Regions from separate parts of the Mesorhizobium sp. M0618 genome, predicted to be linked through region 1. Evidence: riboswitches for the same ligand, from Rfam matches in the RefSeq annotation. Region 1 holds a riboswitch; each other region holds the start of a gene.
The links. Region 1 has a riboswitch for thiamine pyrophosphate ahead of NKJ04_RS08270 (YkoF family thiamine/hydroxymethylpyrimidine-binding protein). Riboswitches for the same ligand answer to the same signal wherever they lie in the genome.
Positions count from the first base shown of each region.

Region 2: it holds a riboswitch for thiamine pyrophosphate, as region 1 does, so the genes downstream of both, thiC (phosphomethylpyrimidine synthase ThiC) here and NKJ04_RS08270 (YkoF family thiamine/hydroxymethylpyrimidine-binding protein) in region 1, are expected to answer to the same signal.
Region 3: it holds a riboswitch for thiamine pyrophosphate, as region 1 does, so the genes downstream of both, thiB (thiamine ABC transporter substrate binding subunit) here and NKJ04_RS08270 (YkoF family thiamine/hydroxymethylpyrimidine-binding protein) in region 1, are expected to answer to the same signal.

Region 1 is NZ_JAMYQH010000005.1:187,895-193,825, reverse strand. Features, by position in the region: gene NKJ04_RS08280 (ABC transporter ATP-binding protein) at 1-621, opposite strand, end outside; gene NKJ04_RS08275 (ABC transporter permease) at 618-1,379, opposite strand; gene NKJ04_RS08270 (YkoF family thiamine/hydroxymethylpyrimidine-binding protein) at 1,475-2,083, opposite strand; TPP riboswitch at 2,074-2,187, opposite strand; gene NKJ04_RS08265 (RodZ family helix-turn-helix domain-containing protein) at 2,383-2,703, shown strand; gene NKJ04_RS08260 (formyltransferase family protein) at 2,748-3,779, opposite strand; gene NKJ04_RS08255 (hypothetical protein) at 3,910-4,143, opposite strand; gene msrA (peptide-methionine (S)-S-oxide reductase MsrA) at 4,169-4,687, opposite strand; gene NKJ04_RS08245 (glycosyltransferase family 39 protein) at 4,827-5,931, opposite strand, start outside.
Region 2 is NZ_JAMYQH010000033.1:27,170-33,100, reverse strand. Features, by position in the region: gene NKJ04_RS27685 (thiamine phosphate synthase) at 1-511, opposite strand, end outside; gene NKJ04_RS27680 (thiazole synthase) at 508-1,281, opposite strand; gene thiS (sulfur carrier protein ThiS) at 1,283-1,480, opposite strand; gene thiO (glycine oxidase ThiO) at 1,449-2,450, opposite strand; gene thiC (phosphomethylpyrimidine synthase ThiC) at 2,447-4,282, opposite strand; TPP riboswitch at 4,386-4,502, opposite strand; gene NKJ04_RS27660 (ATP-grasp domain-containing protein) at 4,726-5,931, opposite strand, start outside.
Region 3 is NZ_JAMYQH010000030.1:47,081-53,011, forward strand. Features, by position in the region: gene NKJ04_RS26575 (ABC-F family ATP-binding cassette domain-containing protein) at 1-862, opposite strand, end outside; gene NKJ04_RS26580 (thiamine diphosphokinase) at 864-1,523, opposite strand; TPP riboswitch at 1,611-1,725, shown strand; gene thiB (thiamine ABC transporter substrate binding subunit) at 1,769-2,767, shown strand; gene thiP (thiamine/thiamine pyrophosphate ABC transporter permease) at 3,011-4,630, shown strand; gene thiQ (thiamine ABC transporter ATP-binding protein) at 4,623-5,414, shown strand; gene NKJ04_RS26600 (M48 family metalloprotease) at 5,671-5,931, shown strand, end outside.

The sequences.
Region 1 (5,931 bases):
CGGGCGCGCCGACAGCACATAGATGCGGTCGGACAGGAACACGGCTTCGCGCACGTCATGGGTGATCAGGAGCGCCGTCCAGCGATGATGCCGCCACATCTGTTCCAGCCAGCGCTGCATGGCCGTGCGGGTCAGCGCGTCGAGCGCGCCGAACGGCTCGTCGAGCAAAAGCATGTCGCGTTGCTGCACCACCGTGCGCAGCAAGGCCGCGCGCTGGCGCATACCGCCGGACAGTTGCGCTGGAAAATGCCGCTCGAAGCCGGCAAGCCCGAATTCGGCAAACAACGGCGCAACGCGCACCCGCGCCGCCTGTCTCCTCATGCCTTGGACTTCGAGCCCGAGCGTCGCGTTGTCGAGGATGCGCCGCCACGGCATCAGCGCGTCACGCTGCGGCATGAAGGCGAAATGCCTGCCGTGGTCGTCGAGCGGCGCGCCGTCGAACAACATCTCGCCCTCGCCATGCTCGGCGCCGGTCAGAAGCTGAAAGAGCGTCGATTTGCCGGCGCCCGAGGGTCCAAGAATCGAGACGAATTCACCAGCGCCGACGCTAAGCGAAATATCGGCCAGCACGTCGAGCCGACCGAACGCCTTGCGCACGTGCCGCAGTTCCAGCCGGCTCATCGCCAGGCTCCCTTCCCGGCGGTTTCCTTGCCGGCCCGCTCCCAGGGCATCGCAAGGCGCTGCAGCAGTACAGTCAACCCGAACAGGACAAGGGTCAGGGCAGCGCTCACTCCGACGGCGGCAAGAACCAGGTCAGGACGGAAATTGTTCTTGGCGTTGAGCATGTAGATGCCCAGCCCCTTCGCGGCCCCCGCATATTCGGCGAAGATCGCGCCGACCACGGCGTAGGTGATGGAGATCCTCAAGCCAGCGAAGAAATAGGGCAGCGCCGAAGGCAGCCGTGCCAGCACGAAGATGCGCCAGCGCCCTGCCCCCATGGCGCGCAGCATTTGCCCGATCTCGGCCTCGGTCGACTCATAACCCTCGACCAATGCAACCAGCATCGGAAAGAAGGTAACCAGCGCCACCAGCATGATCTTGGGCGCCAGCCCGAAGCCGAACCACAGCACCACCAGCGGCGCGATGGCCACCAGCGGCAAGGTCTGGCTGACGATGAAGACGGGAAACAGCGCACGCCGCAGCGGCTGGAAGAAGTCGACCAGCATCGACAGCACGAAGGCGGCGCTGAGCGAACAGGCAAAGCCGAGCAGCGTGGCGCCGATGGTCGGAATGGCGTTGTCGGCCAGCGCCTGGCGATTGAGCAGCGCTTGCTCGAAAACGCGCGACGGCGCCGGCAGCATCGTCGGCCTGATGCCGGAATAGGTGGCATAAAGCTCCCACGCCACTAGGAGCAAACCGACCGAGATCATGGCCGGCATTGCCTTGACAAGAAGGCCCGCGATCGGGCGCGAAGCGAATGATGATGAGACCACGGGAGATAACCTTTGACGGCCGCGCGGATGCGGCGGCAGCTTCAGACAGCCGACGGGCTGTTGGCCGAGACCGTGACGTCGAGGGTTACGTGGCCGGCGCCTGGTCCGAAGCGGCAGAAGGCCTCGTCCAGCGCCGAAAAGATCGCACCGGCATCACCGCGCAGTTTCGTGCAGAAATGCTTGGAACGCTCATAGACGCCGGACTGCTTGAGAAAATCGATGCAGCCGTAGATCTCGTCCATGTGGTCGTCGGTGCCCATCACATAGAGCGAGAACTGCGCCGCCGCCGGCTGGCCGGTGGCAGCAGCATTGCGCACCGCCGCGATGGCCGCATCCTTGCGCGGGCCGAGTGGCCCGACAGGCCCGCCAAGTGCATCGGAGCGGCAGATCGGATCATCCGGCTCGCCAGGGCACCCGCGCGAGATGGTGGCCGACAACACGCAATGTTTGCCGCTACGTGCCGCCGCCACGAAGAGGTCGCGCATGGCGGGAAACAGCACTTCGGGCGACCCGACCAGCAAGGTCGAGATGTCGTCGGTCTCGATCCTGAGCTTGTCGCGCCAGGGATCGAGCGCACCGAGCGCGCCAAGAATGACACCGACGAATTCGTCGGTCATGGGGTATAGGGAAATCTGTGCGCCTGAAAACATCGCCCGCCTCGCTCCGCTGGTATTACCCAGATCAGCTTCTAGGGTCTGTGGGCTTGCCGCCCCCGTCTCAGCCCCGACCGTACGGAGCACCCCTGTGGATGTGCGCCTTAAAGCATCATTCGAGTTCAAGGGAAAGCCGTTTTTTCAGAGCACTGCGCCAAAAGCATTGCGCCAGTCACGGTGCGCCTGAGCGGAATTTTGTCGGGAACCTTCGCCGCCGCGACCGGTTGTCCCCACAGTCGCAACGCGATCACTTTCGTAGAAAATAAGCGACGACTTCACAGAAATGGAGACAAACCATGTTCATGAAAATCCTCGCAGCTTCGGTTCTCACCATTGGTCTGGCCACGTCAGCCATGGCGCAAAGCGCCGGCAGCAACAACGCAAATGGAAGCGGCAGCGGCAAGTCGGTGACGGTTGAGCCGAACACGCCGGCTTCCCCGAATACGATCGAGCCGGACACTGTCGACCCGGGCACGACCAACAGCACGACTGGCACGGTAGGGGACATGAATTCGAACGCGGATCAGAATTGCCCGACCAACCCGCAAGGCGCGCAGCCGGACGCCGATGGTAACGCGACGGCGCCAACGGTAAACGATAATCATTGTGGCAAGTAACCACGTCGCAAACGGATGAAGCCGCTGGGCATCGCCCAGCGACTTCATCCGTTTTTCTGGTCCGCAGCACTCGCTTTGCCGAACAGCCGGATTTCTGGAGCGGGTCTCCCGGCGGGCGGGCGCGAAAATAGGTGTTTCGAATTGAGCAGCCGTTTGAGCACTCTACCGTAGGTAAAATACAGGACCCGACCGTTGGCGAGATCAAATTCCACTGTTCCCCACCGCCTGACCGGAGCCTTTCCTGTGCAGGGCCCCAGCCTTCTGATCTGGAATCCCAGCCTGACTTTGCGCGTTCCGATTTCAAGATAGATGCCTGGCAGAAGGCCAAGCACATGCCATAGCCGTACAACATGCTCGACCGACATGGCCGGCGAGATTATCAGGTGGCTGGGCTGAAGCCGCGCCCAGACGAAATCGCCTTTCGGCTGCGGCATTCCTGACAACAGCCCCCGGCAGTAGGTCGGCACCGCCTCGCTCACCAGAATCCGCATAGCGGTTGCCGTGCTGTCGACCAGGGCTTCTCTCGATGTCCAGTCAGCTTCGGAAAACGGCACCTGCCCGAGAATGTCACCCTCGTCAAAACCGGCGGACATCTTGTGGAGCGTGACGCCGCCATGAGCCGCATGCCGGCCGTCCACGGCCAAGCGCTGGATCGGGTGGGGCCCTCGATAGTCGGGGAGCAGCGCCGGGTGGAGGTTGACCCCGCCTTTGGAAAAATGGCCAAGAACCTCTTGAGGGATCAAGACAGGCAAAGTGTAGCAGACCAGCACATCGGCGCGGACGTCAGACAATTGCCGACCAAGCGCATTCCAATCGTAAGGGCGGCCAAATTCGATCAACTTGACAGGCGTGTTACCGATAAACCGCCTGAGCAGCAGCTTGCGTTGAAGCCTTCGCCGGAAATTGCCAATGCTGAAACCAGTGGGACGACGCCGGAACCCGGGCACGATGATCGCGCCAATTGCATTTCCAGCCTCTAGCCAGCCGGCGAGCAGAGGCCCGGTATAGTTAGAGATATCGAGGACAAAAACGGCTGTGATCGGCTCCGAGTGATCGGTCGATTCGATCGGCCTCATCTTCGGCGGCTCAAACGGGCCGACAGATCAGGGCGAGCTTGTCAGGTCGGCTGAGTGGAAGGCGATGCCAAGGCAGTGACAACCGAAAGACGCTCGCGTTTTACAAACACTGGCTTTTCGTAAACTTTTTTCACGGCCCGTCTCCCGAAATCAACTCTTCCTGCGCAGTTGGACCGCGATACGGCAGGCTGTCAACCGCCTGACCGTGTTTGCCTACCGCATCCGCATTCGCCGTTGACGAAGGTGTTCGAAGGGCGCTTTCGCACATTGGTGAAAGCTCGATGGCTTCACCGACGCGACAAGCCGCGCTGACCGAAAGGGGTTTGGATGCGATGATCTGCTCGACGACACCGTCGAGCAGCAATGCAGGGCAAATCGCAGTTGCAAATCTACGAAACCGCCGTCTCGCGAACCGGCAGCTTCCAGCCTGGCCTGACGAAGTGGCAGGTGTATCCGTTGGGATATTTCTCCAGATAGTCCTGATGCTCGGGCTCGGCTTCCCAGAATGGACCAACGGGTGCGACTTCGGTGACAACCTTGCCCGGCCACAGGCCCGAGGCATCGACATCGGCGATGGTGTCCTCGGCGACGCGCTTCTGTTCGTCGCTGGTGTAATAGATCGCCGAGCGATAACTCGTCCCGACATCGTTGCCCTGGCGGTTGCGCGTCGTCGGATCGTGGATCTGGAAAAAGCGTTCCAGCAGCGTGCTATAGCTTATGATGGCCGGATCGAAATTGATCTCGATCGCTTCGGCGTGGCTGCCATGGTTGCGATAGGTGGCGTTGGGCACGTCGCCGCCGCTGTAGCCGACGCGGGTGGAGATGACGCCTGGATAGCGCCGTATCAAATCCTGCATGCCCCAGAAACAGCCGCCGGCAAGGACTGCACGTTCGGTCGAAGTCGCCATGTCACGTCTCCTCAAAAGCAATTCCAGGAAAAGTGTAAAGTGTGTAGCGGTTTTCCGTCTGGAATTGCGTAAAAGCAAGTGGTCTCGCCATAAATGGGCATTGTCACCTGCTTCGTCCAGCGGACGCGGTGGATCTACTTCAGTTGCTCGTTTGGGCGAGCCTGTCGATCAAACCCGGTAGCTTCATGCCAGGCGGAATGGCGGCAAAGCTGATCGCCACCGGTGGTGCCCTGAGCGACCAGTCGAAAAGAACGGTCTTGACGGGGATGTTGCCCAGCCACGCCAGCAGCCGAGGTGGCACGCCGCTCCCGGGCCAGACCAGGAGCATGCCGTGATCGCGCAGCCGCTGGCTGGTGATCCAGGGGGCGAGCCGCATGTCGAGGTCGGTGAAGATCGACGGCTTGTCATAGGCGTTGAGGCCCGCCAGCAACGCGATGCGGGTATCGCCGCCGACGATGTCGAGCCGACCGGGCACCGCCGCGTGCCAGACCGCCTCGGCTTCGTCCGAAATCTGCCGCGCTGGCCAGCAGACGGCATCCATGCGCCCGCGCAAATTGCAACTCGTCCAGCGGATGCCCGCATAGGCACCGGACATGCCGAGGATGCAGGCGAACGCGCAGATCGCCAGCCGTCGCAGTTCGACGGCGCCGAGCCGATGACCCAGCAAGGCGAGCGCCACAACGCCGACCAGATTGTACATCGGCGCGCCCCACGCCTCGCCGGCGCCGGTGAACAGCGAAGCCACCATGACAAGCACCGCCGGACCAAGCCCCATCCACACGAGATAGACCAGCGCGCCGCGCTCGATGGGCTGTTCCGGCGCGGGCGAACGCCGCAACAGCCCCGATATCGCCAGCACCAGCAATAAGCCGCAGAGCCCCGCCATTTGGACACCGATATAGTAAAGGCGGGCGCGGTGGACCAACACCCATTCATCGCGGCCGGCGGCATAGGTCAGCGGCAGGAAATCGATGCGGTAGAGCTGGACGGCCAGCGGCGCGGCGACGGCGAGGAAAACCGCGAGCCCAAGCCAGGGCCAGGGCGTGGCGAGCCGGTTGCGTGCCCGTGTGTCCGACAACAGCCAGATCGCCCCGAAGAGCAACAGCAACCCGGTGGAAAACTTGGCATAGAGCCCGACGCCCGACACCAGTCCGAGCGGCAGCCACCAGCCCGGCCCACCGCCACGGCCCGCACGCCACAGCAGCCAGCAGATTGCGGCCCAGAAGGGCATCTGCGCGTAATCA
Region 2 (5,931 bases), on a different contig from region 1:
CACCGGCCTCGAAGACACCGTCGAGCCGGTCGGGGTTCAGGCCGCCGATGGCGACCAATGGGATCGGCGCCACCCTATGCTTCCACTCGCTGATCCGCTCGAGCCCTTGCGGCGCCCATCTCATCTGCTTCAGGATGGTGGGATAGATGGGGCCGAGCGCGATATAGTCGGGCTCGGCAGCGATGGCCGTTTCCAGTTCGAGATGATCGTGCGTGGAAAGCCCGAGCTTCAATCCGGCGTACTTAATCGCCAGCAGGTCGGCCGCAGCCAAATCCTCCTGGCCGAGATGGACGAAGTCGCAGCCTTCCTCGATTGCCGTGCGCCAATAGTCGTTGACGATCAGTTGGCAACCATGGACCGCGCAGACGCCGTTCGCGCGGCGGATTTCCGTCCGCAGCGTGGCCTCGTCCCTATCCTTGATGCGCAACTGAACCATCTTAACGCCAAGCGGCACCAGCCGTTCGATCCAGGCGGCGCTGTCGAGGATCAGGTAGAAGGGATCGAGCTTCATGAAAATACTGCCCTGCCGATGGTCGGTGTCGATGGTATGGCGACGTCGCGCGGTTCGAGCATTCCGGAGCTGAAAGCTTCACGACCGGCCTCGACCGCCTTGCCGAACGCGCGCGCCATGCCGACCGGATCGGCCGCCCTGGCGACCGCCGTGTTCAGGAGCACGGCGTCAAAGCCGAGTTCCATGACAGTCGCCGCGTGCGACGGCCGTCCGAGCCCCGCATCCACAATCAGCGGAACGCCCGGGAAATGCCCGCGCATTGAGCGCAGGGCCGGAATGTTGACCGGCCCGAGGGCGGAACCGATCGGTGCACACCAGGGCATCAAGACCTTGCAGCCCGCCGCAAGGAGTCGCTCGGCGACGACGAGGTCGTCGGTGGTATAGGGGAATACATCAAAGCCGTCCTCGCACAGGATGCGGGCGGCTTCGACCAGGCCGAAAACATCCGGCTGCAGCGTGTCATGGTTGCCGATCACTTCGAGCTTGATCCAGTTGGTACCGAAAACTTCGCGCGCCATCTTCGCAGTCGTGACAGCTTCCTTGACGGAGTGGCAGCCAGCAGTGTTGGGCAGGATTCTGACGCCGAGCGATCGGATCAACGACCAGAATTTTTCGCCGGCCCTGCCGCCTGCCATCTCACGGCGCAACGAGACGGTCACCACCGCCGTGCCCGATGCCCTGACCGCATCGGCAAGGATGGCCGGCGAAGGATACTGAGCCGTGCCGAGAAGCAGTCGGGAGGGAAGCGTCGTTCCAAGAAGGTCGAACATGCTAGCCGCCCTGCATGGGCGAGAGGATTTCAATCCGGTCGCCGTCGTTCAACTGGAATTCCGCCCGGTTGGCTTTCTGCACCAGGTCGTTGTTGACGGCGGTCGCGAGCCAATCGCCCTCATAGTCAAGCGCGGCAAGCAGCCCGGCCAGCGTGGTGGCGGCAACCTCATGCGCTTCGCCGTTGACCATCAGTTTCATGAGCAAGCTCCTTGGTTCTGTCTTGACTGAAAACCAGGTCGGCAGCCTGGCGCGCCATGGCGGGAGCCAGGAGAAAACCGTGACGATAGAGGCCGTTGATCGCGATGATTTCACCGTTCGTTTCGACGCGCGGCAAATTGTCGGGAAAGGCTGGGCGGACGCCGACACCGGTTTCAACGATCTCGGCCTCGCCAAAGGCCGGGTGGAGGGCATAGGCGGTACCCAGCAGCTCCATCATGGAACGCGCCGTCACCGGTCCGGCGCTCTGGCTTTCAATCATCGTCGCTCCGATCATGAAACGGTGATCGGTGCGCGGCACGGCATAAAGCGGAAAGCGCGGATGCAGCAAACGGACCGGCCGCGACAGCGAGACATCAGGCGTGCGAAGAATCAGCATTTCGCCGCGAACACCGCGCAGCCTGTCATCGGCCGCTGCCATTCCCATACAGTCTATCTGACGGGCGAAACCCGAAACAGGCCGGGCGTCGCAGCCGAAGTGGAATTTGACACCCATGGTCGCAAGCTTGTCATGAAGTGCCGCCATCGCCGGGCGTGGGTCGAGGTGAGCCTCGTCGGGGAAGAGCAATCCGCGGCGGAAGCGGCCGGCTAAGTCGGGCTCCAGCAAGGCAATTTCATCTTCCTCGACGCGCCGATAGCCCGTCGTGCGGCTGGCGAACCGGTCGAGCTCGCGCGCATCGCGCGGCGCGGCCAAGACCAGCGTTCCCCGTCGTGCTACCAAGCCGGGCGTTGCGGCGTCCCACCAGTCGGCGGCGTCGCGTCCGAGATCCAGCACCGGCTGCTCGGCGCTTTCACGCTCGCACCACGGTGCCAACATGCCACCGGCGAACCACGACGCATTGCCGCTAAGGGCAGTCCTTGTCTCGGCAACGGTAACCACCGCGCCGCGTGCGGCGAACTCGAAGGCGACGGTGAGGCCGGCAACGCCGGCCCCTTTGACCAAGACCTTCATGATGGCTCACGTGGCTGAGCTATGAGCGGCGCGCCGGTCTCGTCCGCCGGCAGGTAGAGATCACCGCCCTCGCGGTATTTCGCCGCCATCGCCGCCATGCCCTCTTTCTGCGCCTCGGCACGGATATCGTGAGAGATGCGCATCGAGCAGAATTTCGGTCCGCACATCGAGCAGAAATGCGCCACCTTGTGCGCTTCCTTGGGCAAAGTCTGGTCGTGGAAGGACCGCGCGGTTTCCGGGTCGAGCGACAGATTGAACTGGTCCTCCCAGCGGAACTCGAAGCGCGCGCGCGAAAGCGCATCATCCCTGACTTTCGCTGCCGGATGGCCCTTCGCCAGATCGGCTGCATGGGCGGCGATCTTGTAGGTGATCACGCCAATCTTGACGTCGTTGCGGTCGGGAAGGCCGAGATGCTCTTTCGGCGTGACGTAGCAAAGCATTGCGGTGCCGAACCAGCCTATCATGGCGGCACCGATGCCGGAGGTGATGTGGTCATAGCCCGGCGCGATGTCGGTCGTCAGCGGGCCAAGCGTGTAGAACGGAGCCTCACCGCAGACGGCGAGCTGCTTTTCCATGTTCTGCTTGATCTTGTGCATCGGCACGTGGCCGGGGCCTTCGATCATTACCTGGCAATCCTTCGCCCAGGCGATCTGCGTCAGTTCGCCGAGCGTTTCCAACTCGGCAAATTGCGCCGCGTCGTTCGCATCGGCGATCGAGCCTGGACGAAGACCGTCGCCGAGCGAGAAGGAGACGTCGTAGGCTCTGGCGATGTCGCAGATCTCGGCGAAGTGCTCGTAGAGGAAGCTTTCCCGGTGATGGTGCAGGCACCATTTTGCCATGATCGAGCCGCCGCGCGAGACGATACCCGTGACCCGGTCAACGGTCAGCGGGATGTAATGCAGCCGCACGCCGGCGTGGATGGTGAAATAGTCGACGCCTTGCTCGGCCTGCTCGATCAGCGTGTCGCGGTAGACCTCCCAGGTCAGGTCCTCGGCAATGCCGCCAACCTTCTCGAGCGCCTGGTAGAGCGGCACCGTGCCGATCGGCACCGGCGCGTTGCGGACGATCCATTCGCGGATGTTGTGGATGTTGCGGCCGGTCGACAGGTCCATCACCGTATCGGCGCCCCAGCGGATCGCCCAGACCATTTTTTCGACCTCTTCGGCCATCGATGATGTGACGGCGGAGTTGCCGATGTTGGCGTTGATCTTGACCAGGAAATTGCGGCCGATGATCATTGGCTCGCTCTCGGGATGGTTGATGTTGGCGGGGATGATCGCCCGTCCGCGCGCCACCTCGTCACGCACGAATTCGGGCGTGACGAAATCGGGCAGCGTCGCGCCGAAAGCCTCGCCGTCGCGCTCAAGCTTGCCGCGTAGGATCTCGCGACCAAGGTTCTCGCGGATGGCGACGAACTCCATTTCTGGCGTGATGATGCCGGCGCGCGCATAGGCAAGTTGGGTCACCGCCTTGCCCTGCTTGGCCTTGAGCGGCCGATTGCGTATCGGAAATTCCGGTGTCAGGCGCTCGCCGGTGGCGTATCCATTGTCTTCCGGCCGGACGTGGCGGCCGTCGCAGTCCTCGACATCGCCGCGCGCCAAGATCCATTCGTGGCGAAGCCGGGCCAGGCCTTTTTGGATGCTGGTTTCGACAGCCGGATCGGTATAGGAGCCCGACGGGTCGTAGACGGTGACGGGCGGTTCGCCGGCTGTCGGATGGACGGAGATTTCGCGCATCGGCACCCTGATCTGCGGGTGGATGGCACCGGGCTTGTGGATCTTACGCGAAGCAGGCAGCGGTCCCGTCGACACGGCGGGGGTGAGGGCATTCATCTTGAGGCTCCTTTGCTCATGCATTGGAGACCCAGTTCTGTGCCGGAAGGATGAAAAGACGCTTCTGTCTACCTGCCGAAACAGGACCTCGGGCGTGAACTCCCGCAGAGCGCTTGCACCGTCCCTACGCCAGTATGAACTGGATCAGGTTCAACGGGTCACTGCGCCGCGAAAGCCAGCAGTATCTCAGCCCCTTGCCGGGACTCCCCTGGTGAATGCCTCAAGTTGAACGGGCCGGGGTTGTCTTGTCAAGCGCGTGTTCGTCCTGCGGCGGCGGTGGGCGGCAATCAAATTGGGCCCAAATTGGCCCGACGGCCTCGCCACGGGTCGCGGAGAAGTTCCGCGGGAGATAGGGCAGGTGTGGCCAAAGCTGCATTTGCCTCGTCAAACTTGATGTGACATTGACGTAGACGGAACTGCTGCGTTTCAAGGATCTTAAGCCGTCATTGCCTGATCGGAACAGAACTGGTGGGCCGCCCGAACGCCCCACAAACATCGTGCTCTCGATCACCTCCTATTGTCGCCGGAAAAGGGGTGATCGACCAATCGATCAAGGCGACCGCTCGCTGAAGGGCGCCCTCGGTTTCAGCACGGCTGGGCGAAGTGGCAATGACATGTCCAATCCAGTCTCGGAAATCCCCCTTCCTGACGATCGGTGTCTTGGGTTCAACATTCAATTTGACCTCGGCCACACCTAATATAGCAGCTGCCTGAGTGTCGCCACCAATCCAGTCGAGGGTGCCATCTTGATCAGGAAGCAGGAATCGCGCGGCCGCAGTATGCGAATGCTTTTTGCGCAGATCCCATTCCTCGCCAATGACAAGCTTGATGTGCTCGGTGACGAGGTCGACACCGTAAGCTAACTGGACCAGTTGAGGGTCGGGCGCGCCACTAAGACGCGGATTGACTTCAATGACAACTGGACCGCGTTTCGTGCACCGGAGTTCAATGTTAGTTGGCCCCCAGCCAAGGCCGAGAGCCCGCAAACAGCTCAGCGAAACATCGGCGATGCGCTCACGCTCCTGATCGGTTAGCAGGGCCGGATACGTCACCTCACGTATGACGAAATGGGGGAGGGGACCAAAGTCATTGGCGCAAATCGCAACGACCTCATTCCCCATAACATTAATGCTATAGAACGGGCCCTGTGCGAATTCTTCGACGAGTATTTTCGGTGTAGACCGCCATATGTGCTTTCCGCCCAATAGATAGGTCGTATGTTCGGCTACGTCTTCGAGGCTGCGGCACAATCGGACACCCATGCTGCCGCTGCCTACTGCCGGCTTAAGAATCACGGGCAGGCCGATCTCTGCAGCCGAGCTTTCTACCTCCGCCGCATTCGTTGCCAACCGATAAGCCGGTATTGGAACGCCGGCCTGCGCGAGGAGTTGGCGTTGCTTGAATTTGTCGCAGCTTCGTTCAATCGATTCAGGGTTCGGTCCCGGTAGATCGAAATGCCGGCAAAGCTTGCCAACTGTCGCATAGATTGATTCATGGTCCCCGGCAAAGCCAGTAATGCCAGCAATGTCGTGGGTAGCACGCAGCCGCGAACTTTCGCGGACCAACGCTTCGAGATTGCCAGTGTCGACACGGATTGCCTCAACGTTTTCCGCCGAAAGATAGTCGTACCGAGGTGGATCAGCCGTCAG
Region 3 (5,931 bases), on a different contig from region 1:
TGTTCTTCGCCTCGATCACCAGCTTGCCGGACTCGGCGGCGTCGCTCGCCACCATGGTCGCCGACCCTTCGGCACCGCGATGGCCGCGAAAACGCTGGCGCATGGTCTGCAACTCGCCGAGCCGGCGCATGTTTCGCTTGCGCCGCGCCGTCACGCCGTAGCGCAGCCAATGCTCTTCGCGAACGATCTGGCGGCCGAGTTTATGCTGCTCGCGCTCTTCTTCCTCCAGGACCAGGTCGCGCCATTCCTCGAAATGGCCAAAGCCCTTGTCCAGCCTGCGGGTCTGGCCGCGATCGAGCCAGATGGTGGCGCGCGACACACGTTCGAGAAAGCGGCGGTCGTGCGAGATGACGATCAGTGCCGAGGAGGTGCGGATGAGTTCTTCTTCCAGCCATTCGATGACCGAGAGGTCGAGATGGTTGGTCGGCTCATCGAGCAGCAGGATGTCTGGCTCCGGCGCCATGACGCGGGCAAGGGCAGCACGCCTCGCCTCGCCGCCCGACAGATCGTTCGGACGTTCCTCACCCGACAGTCCGAGATGCTCCATCAGATAGCTGGCGCGGTAGGGATCGTCGGCAGGGCCAAGCCCGGCCTCGATATAGGCGCGGACAGTCGCAAAGCCCTCCATGTCGGGCATCTGCGGCAAATAGCGGATAGTTGCCGAAGGCTGGCGGAACACCTCGCCGTCCTGCGGCTCGATCAGGCCAGCGGCGATCTTCAGCAGGGTCGACTTGCCCGACCCGTTGCGGCCGACCAGTGCAATCTTGTCGCCGGCCGAAGCCGTCAAGGCGGCGCCGTCGAGCAGCGGCGTGCCGCCGAAGGTCAGTTTTATCCCGTCGAGGTTGAGAAGAGGCGGGGCCATGTCAGCTTTCAGGTAAGGGATAGGGATGAGCGAGCAGCATCGCGCGGCCATGGCCGAGCGCGATTTCGAGGCGGCCCCCGGTCTTGTCGGACTTGACCTCGTTGGAGATGGTCAGCGACGAACCGAACGCCACCTTGACGTGGTTCAGCGGCCATTTGGCGCCGGTGACGGTCAGGCCGGCGAGCTCGGAAAAGCCGAGCACCGAAAACAGCGTGCCATCGGCATAGTCGAAGCCGGCCGTTCCGCGCAGCAGGGGAATGCCCTCCTGGGCGCCGCTGGTCAGGAGCACATCAGTCCCGGCCTCGGCCAGCCGGAGGGCAAGCGCCAGATGCAGGAAAGCGTGGTCGGCGCGCTTGCCGCCGAAAGCACCGGCGAGCACCAGGCGGGTCGCGCCGCGCTCGAGTGCGGCGGCAATGGCCAGTTCGCCATCGGTCTGGTCCTTTTCCGCCGGGAAGGTCCGGCGCGGCACGGCAGCGAGATCGTCAGGCAGCTTGGCTGGCACGGAATCGAAATCGCCCACCCACAGTTCGGGCACGAGACCCAGCAGCCGCGCATGCCCGATGCCGGCGTCGGCGGCGATGACGCGGGAGCCTTCGGCCTGGCGGTCGAGCCGTGGCGTGCGGATGAGATCGCCGCCAAGCAGGATGGTGAATGTGCTCATATCGTGTGGCCCTTACCAGCCCGGCACGGGAAACGGAAGGCGGCAAACTCCCACTTGCATGGGGGATCGGCCCGGCCTATGTGTCGAAACGCTCTAACGGGGTGCCGGACGCGATCTTCGCGGACCGGCTGAGAGGCAGTCTCGCCAACCCGCTGAACCTGATCCGGTTTGTACCGGCGGAGGGATTAGACGTTTCGGACAGTCCGACGCCTCAATTCCTTTCAATTCGAACGAAGGAGGCGCCGATGCGCACGCATTTATACGCTCTAGTCTCAGCAATGGCCGTGGTCCTGTCCGGACCGGCCTTGGCCAAGGACAAACTCACCGTCTACACCTATGAGAGCTTTACCGCCGACTGGGGTCCGGGTCCCGTGGTGAAGAAGGAGTTCGAGGCCGAATGCGGCTGCGATGTCGAGTTCGTCTCCGTCGCCGACGGCGTCGCGCTGCTCAACCGCGTCAGATTGGAAGGCGCATCGACCAAGGCCGATATCGTGCTTGGCCTCGACACCAATCTCACCGCCGATGCCAAGGCGTCAGGCTTGTTCGCGCCGCATGGCGGCGTAACTGATGTCAACGTGCCGGGTGGCTGGAGCGACGATACTTTTGTCCCCTTTGACTACGGATATTTCGCCGTCGTCTACGACACCGAGAAGCTGAAGATCCCGCCGAAAAGCCTGAAAGAGCTGGTCGAGGGCAGTGCCGATGACAAGATCGTCATCCAGGATCCGCGCACCTCCACGCCGGGCCTCGGTCTGCTTCTGTGGGTCAAGTCAGTCTATGGCGACAAGGCGCCCGAGGCCTGGGCCAAGCTCAAGGCGAAAGTGCTGACCGTGACGCCGGGCTGGAGCGAGGCCTATGGGCTGTTCACCAAGGGCGAGGCGCCGATGGTGCTGTCCTACACGACGTCGCCGGCCTACCACATGGTCGCCGAGAAGACAGAGCGCTATCAGGCAGCGTCGTTCGAGGAGGGCGAGTATTTGCAGATAGAAGTAGCGGGTATCACCACGGCGGGGGCCAAGAACCCGCTGGCGGCCAAGTTCATCGCCTTCATGACCGGGCCGAAATTCCAGGATGCCATCCCCGAGACCAACTGGATGTTCCCGGCCGGCAAGACCGACAAGCCGCTCAATCCGGCCTTCGACAAACTGGTCAAGCCGACCAAGACCTTGCTGTTCAGCCCGCAAGAGGTCGCTGCCAACCGCAAGGCTTGGGTCGATGAATGGCTGGCGGTGATGAGCAAGTAGGCTTGCGAGTTCTTTTGATGTTCGCGCCACTCCACCCCCCTCTGGCCTGCCGGCAATCTCCCCCTCAAGGGGGGAGATTGGCAGCGTCGTTGCTGGTTATAGTCCGGCAACGTTGGAGACTAGCGGAAGCATGGGTGACGGCCGATCTCCTCCCTGGAGGGGGAGATGTCCGGCAGGACAGAGGGGGGCGCCAAGGAACGCAATCCTTTGTAATTGCCGCGATGGAAAGAATGGTGGTCCAGCGTGCAACGCGCGTCTGACCCCCGCATCACCGCTGGCACCCTCGCGCTCGCTGCAATCGCGCTGCTGATCGGCGGCGCGTTTGCTGGCCTGCTTTTCGAGGGCGCCCATGATTTCTCGGGCGCCTGGGCAACCTTCGATCCCTATCTGCTTCGCGTCATTCGCTTCACGCTCTGGCAAGCGGCGCTCTCGACGCTGCTTTCGGTCATCCCGGCGCTGTTCGTGGCGCGCGCTCTGTCGCGGCACCCACGTTTCTTCGCTCGCGCCTTCATCCTGCAGATCTTCGCCGTGCCGTTGGCGCTGCCGGCTATTGTCGCAGCACTCGGCATCCTGGCGCTTTATGGCCGTGCCGGCTATTTCGCCGGCGTGCTTGCCGTGATCGGCGGGGGAAGCTGGCCGGGCATCTATGGCCTGTCCGGCATCCTCGTCGCCCATGTCTTCTTCAACCTGCCGCTGGCGACGCGGCTGTTCCTCGAGGCGCTGCAGACCATACCGGCCGACCAATGGCGGTTGGCGAGCCAGCTCGGCATGGCGGCGCGGCCGGCGTTCCGGCTGATCGAATGGCCAACGCTGCGCGCCGCACTGCCCGGCGTCGCCGGGCTGGTGTTCATGCTCTGCATCACATCCTTCACCATCGTGCTGACGCTCGGCGGCGGGCCGGCCGCGACGACGCTTGAGGTCGGCATCTACCAGGCGCTGCGCTTCGATTTCGATCCCGCGCGGGCCGTTACACTGACGCTGTTGCAGATCGCCTTGACCTTTATCGTTGTGCTGGCCCTGACGCGCCTGGGCGCCAATGTGGTCGGCGACACCAATTTGCCGGTCGCGCAACGCCGCTATCTCTCGGTCAATCGGAGCGAGACCTGGTTGAACGCGCTAGTCATCATCCTGGCGCTGCTGTTCGTCGTTGGGCCGATGGCGGCAACCGTGGTGGCCGGGTTGGGTGCGGACCTCGGCCGTTTGGCCAGCGAGGCCACCGTCCGGCAGGCAACGCTGACCAGCGCGGCGCTCGCCTTCCTGTCGGCGCTGCTTTCGGTGATGCTGTCGCTGGCGCTGACCATGGCGCGGCGGGCACTGGCGCTGAACCGCCGTGCCGGCGCAAAGACACTGCTCGAACGCGCCACCGATACAGGCGCCGGTTTTGTCCTTGTCGTGCCGCCGATCGTCGTCGGCGCCGGCTGGTTCCTGTTGCTGCGCCATGCCGGCGATGTCTTTGCCATCGCCCCGGTCATGGTCGTCACCGTCAATGCGGTGATGGCGATGCCGTTCGCCCTGCGCGCCGTGCGTCCCGCCTATGATGCGGCCAGCGAGCGTCACGAACGGCTCTGCGCACAGCTCGGCATTGCGGGCTGGAACCGGCTGATGCTGGTCGACTGGCCGTCGCTGCGGCGACCGCTCGCCACGGCCTTCGCTTTCGCCATGGCGCTGTCGCTCGGCGATCTCGGTGTCATTGCCCTGTTCGGCAGTGATTCCGTGCAGACATTGCCCTACCTTCTTCTGGCACGGATGGGCAGCTACCGCACCGAGGATGCCGCCGGCCTGGCACTGCTGCTCGGCCTCGTCTGTCTCGCGTTGATCGTGGCGGCGCACTGGCTGGGAAGGGAGAAGGTCCGCGATGCGTGAGAGGGCGGCCAACAGGCTCGAAAAGGGCGCGCCGGTGCGGCTGGACAATGTGTCGTTCAGTTATGGCAGCTATGGCGATGCGCCACTTGTCTTCGACGTCGAGTTCGCCACGGCGAAGATCACCGCCATCATGGGTCCGAGCGGTTCGGGCAAGTCGACACTGCTCAATCTGGTCGCCGGCTTCGAGACCCCACAATCGGGCCGCGTGCTGATCGGCGGGGCCGATGTCAGCACCGAGCCGGCCTCGGCGCGGCCGGTGTCGATGGTGTTCCAGGAGAACAATCTCTTCGCGCATCTTTCCGTCGAGCAGAATGTCGGGCTCGGCCGCTCGCCCTCCCTGGGACTGACCGAGGCGGACCGCGCCGCGGTCGCCGAGGCGCTTGCGCGCACCGGTCTCGCGGGCAAGGAGAAACGCCTACCGCGCGAGCTCTCCGGGGGCGAACGCCAGCGCGTCGCACTGGCCCGCGTGCTGGTGCGCGACCGACCGGTGTTGCTGCTCGACGAGCCCTTTGCTTCGCTCGGACCCGCTTTGCGCGACGAGATGCTGGATCTGGTTGCTGCCGTTCATGCCGAACGCGCCATGACGGTGCTATTTGTCACCCACCAGCCCGAGGATGCACGCCGCATCGGCGAGCACATGGTGTTTGTCGACAATGGGTTGGTGGCCGCAACCGGCAAGGCTGATGATTTCTTTACCGGGGCTGGTCCGGAGGCGTTCCGGCGCTATATCGGCGCGGGTACTGGATATTCCACATCACGCGATGTTGCCCGGAAGCGGACATAATTTACGGTCAAACCGGCTCCAGGCGATGTGGCGTTTGCTTGCCATGACCGGGGGAGTGTGGCTAGGTCCGCCCTACCGGTCCGGCACAGGCCGTGATTTGCCTGCAGTATCCGCCGCCGCCCTAAGGGACGGGCACGGATGCTGCAGCAGTTTGAGATAGCGCATGACACGTTCCGAAGATCGCCCCCGATTTTCGTGGTCATGCGTCGGGACCCGAAAGGAAGCCGTTCTGGCGATCGGCGCTAACACATTGGGAATGAAACCGCTGGCGCGTTTTCTCGCGCTGGCCGGTTTTGCCGTGGCGTTGGCAAGCTGCCAGATGTTCACGCCGCCGGAAGTTCAGGAATCCGGCTTCCAGCCTTCCGACAAGCCTATCACGGTGGACAATGTCGGCGCCAACAACAAGCTCGCCGAATTGGCCAAGGCGCAGCACCCGCGCATCCTGGCGACTTATGGCGGTGAATATTCCGACCCCAAGCTCGAACGCATGGTCGCCAAGGTGGTCGGTAGTTTGACG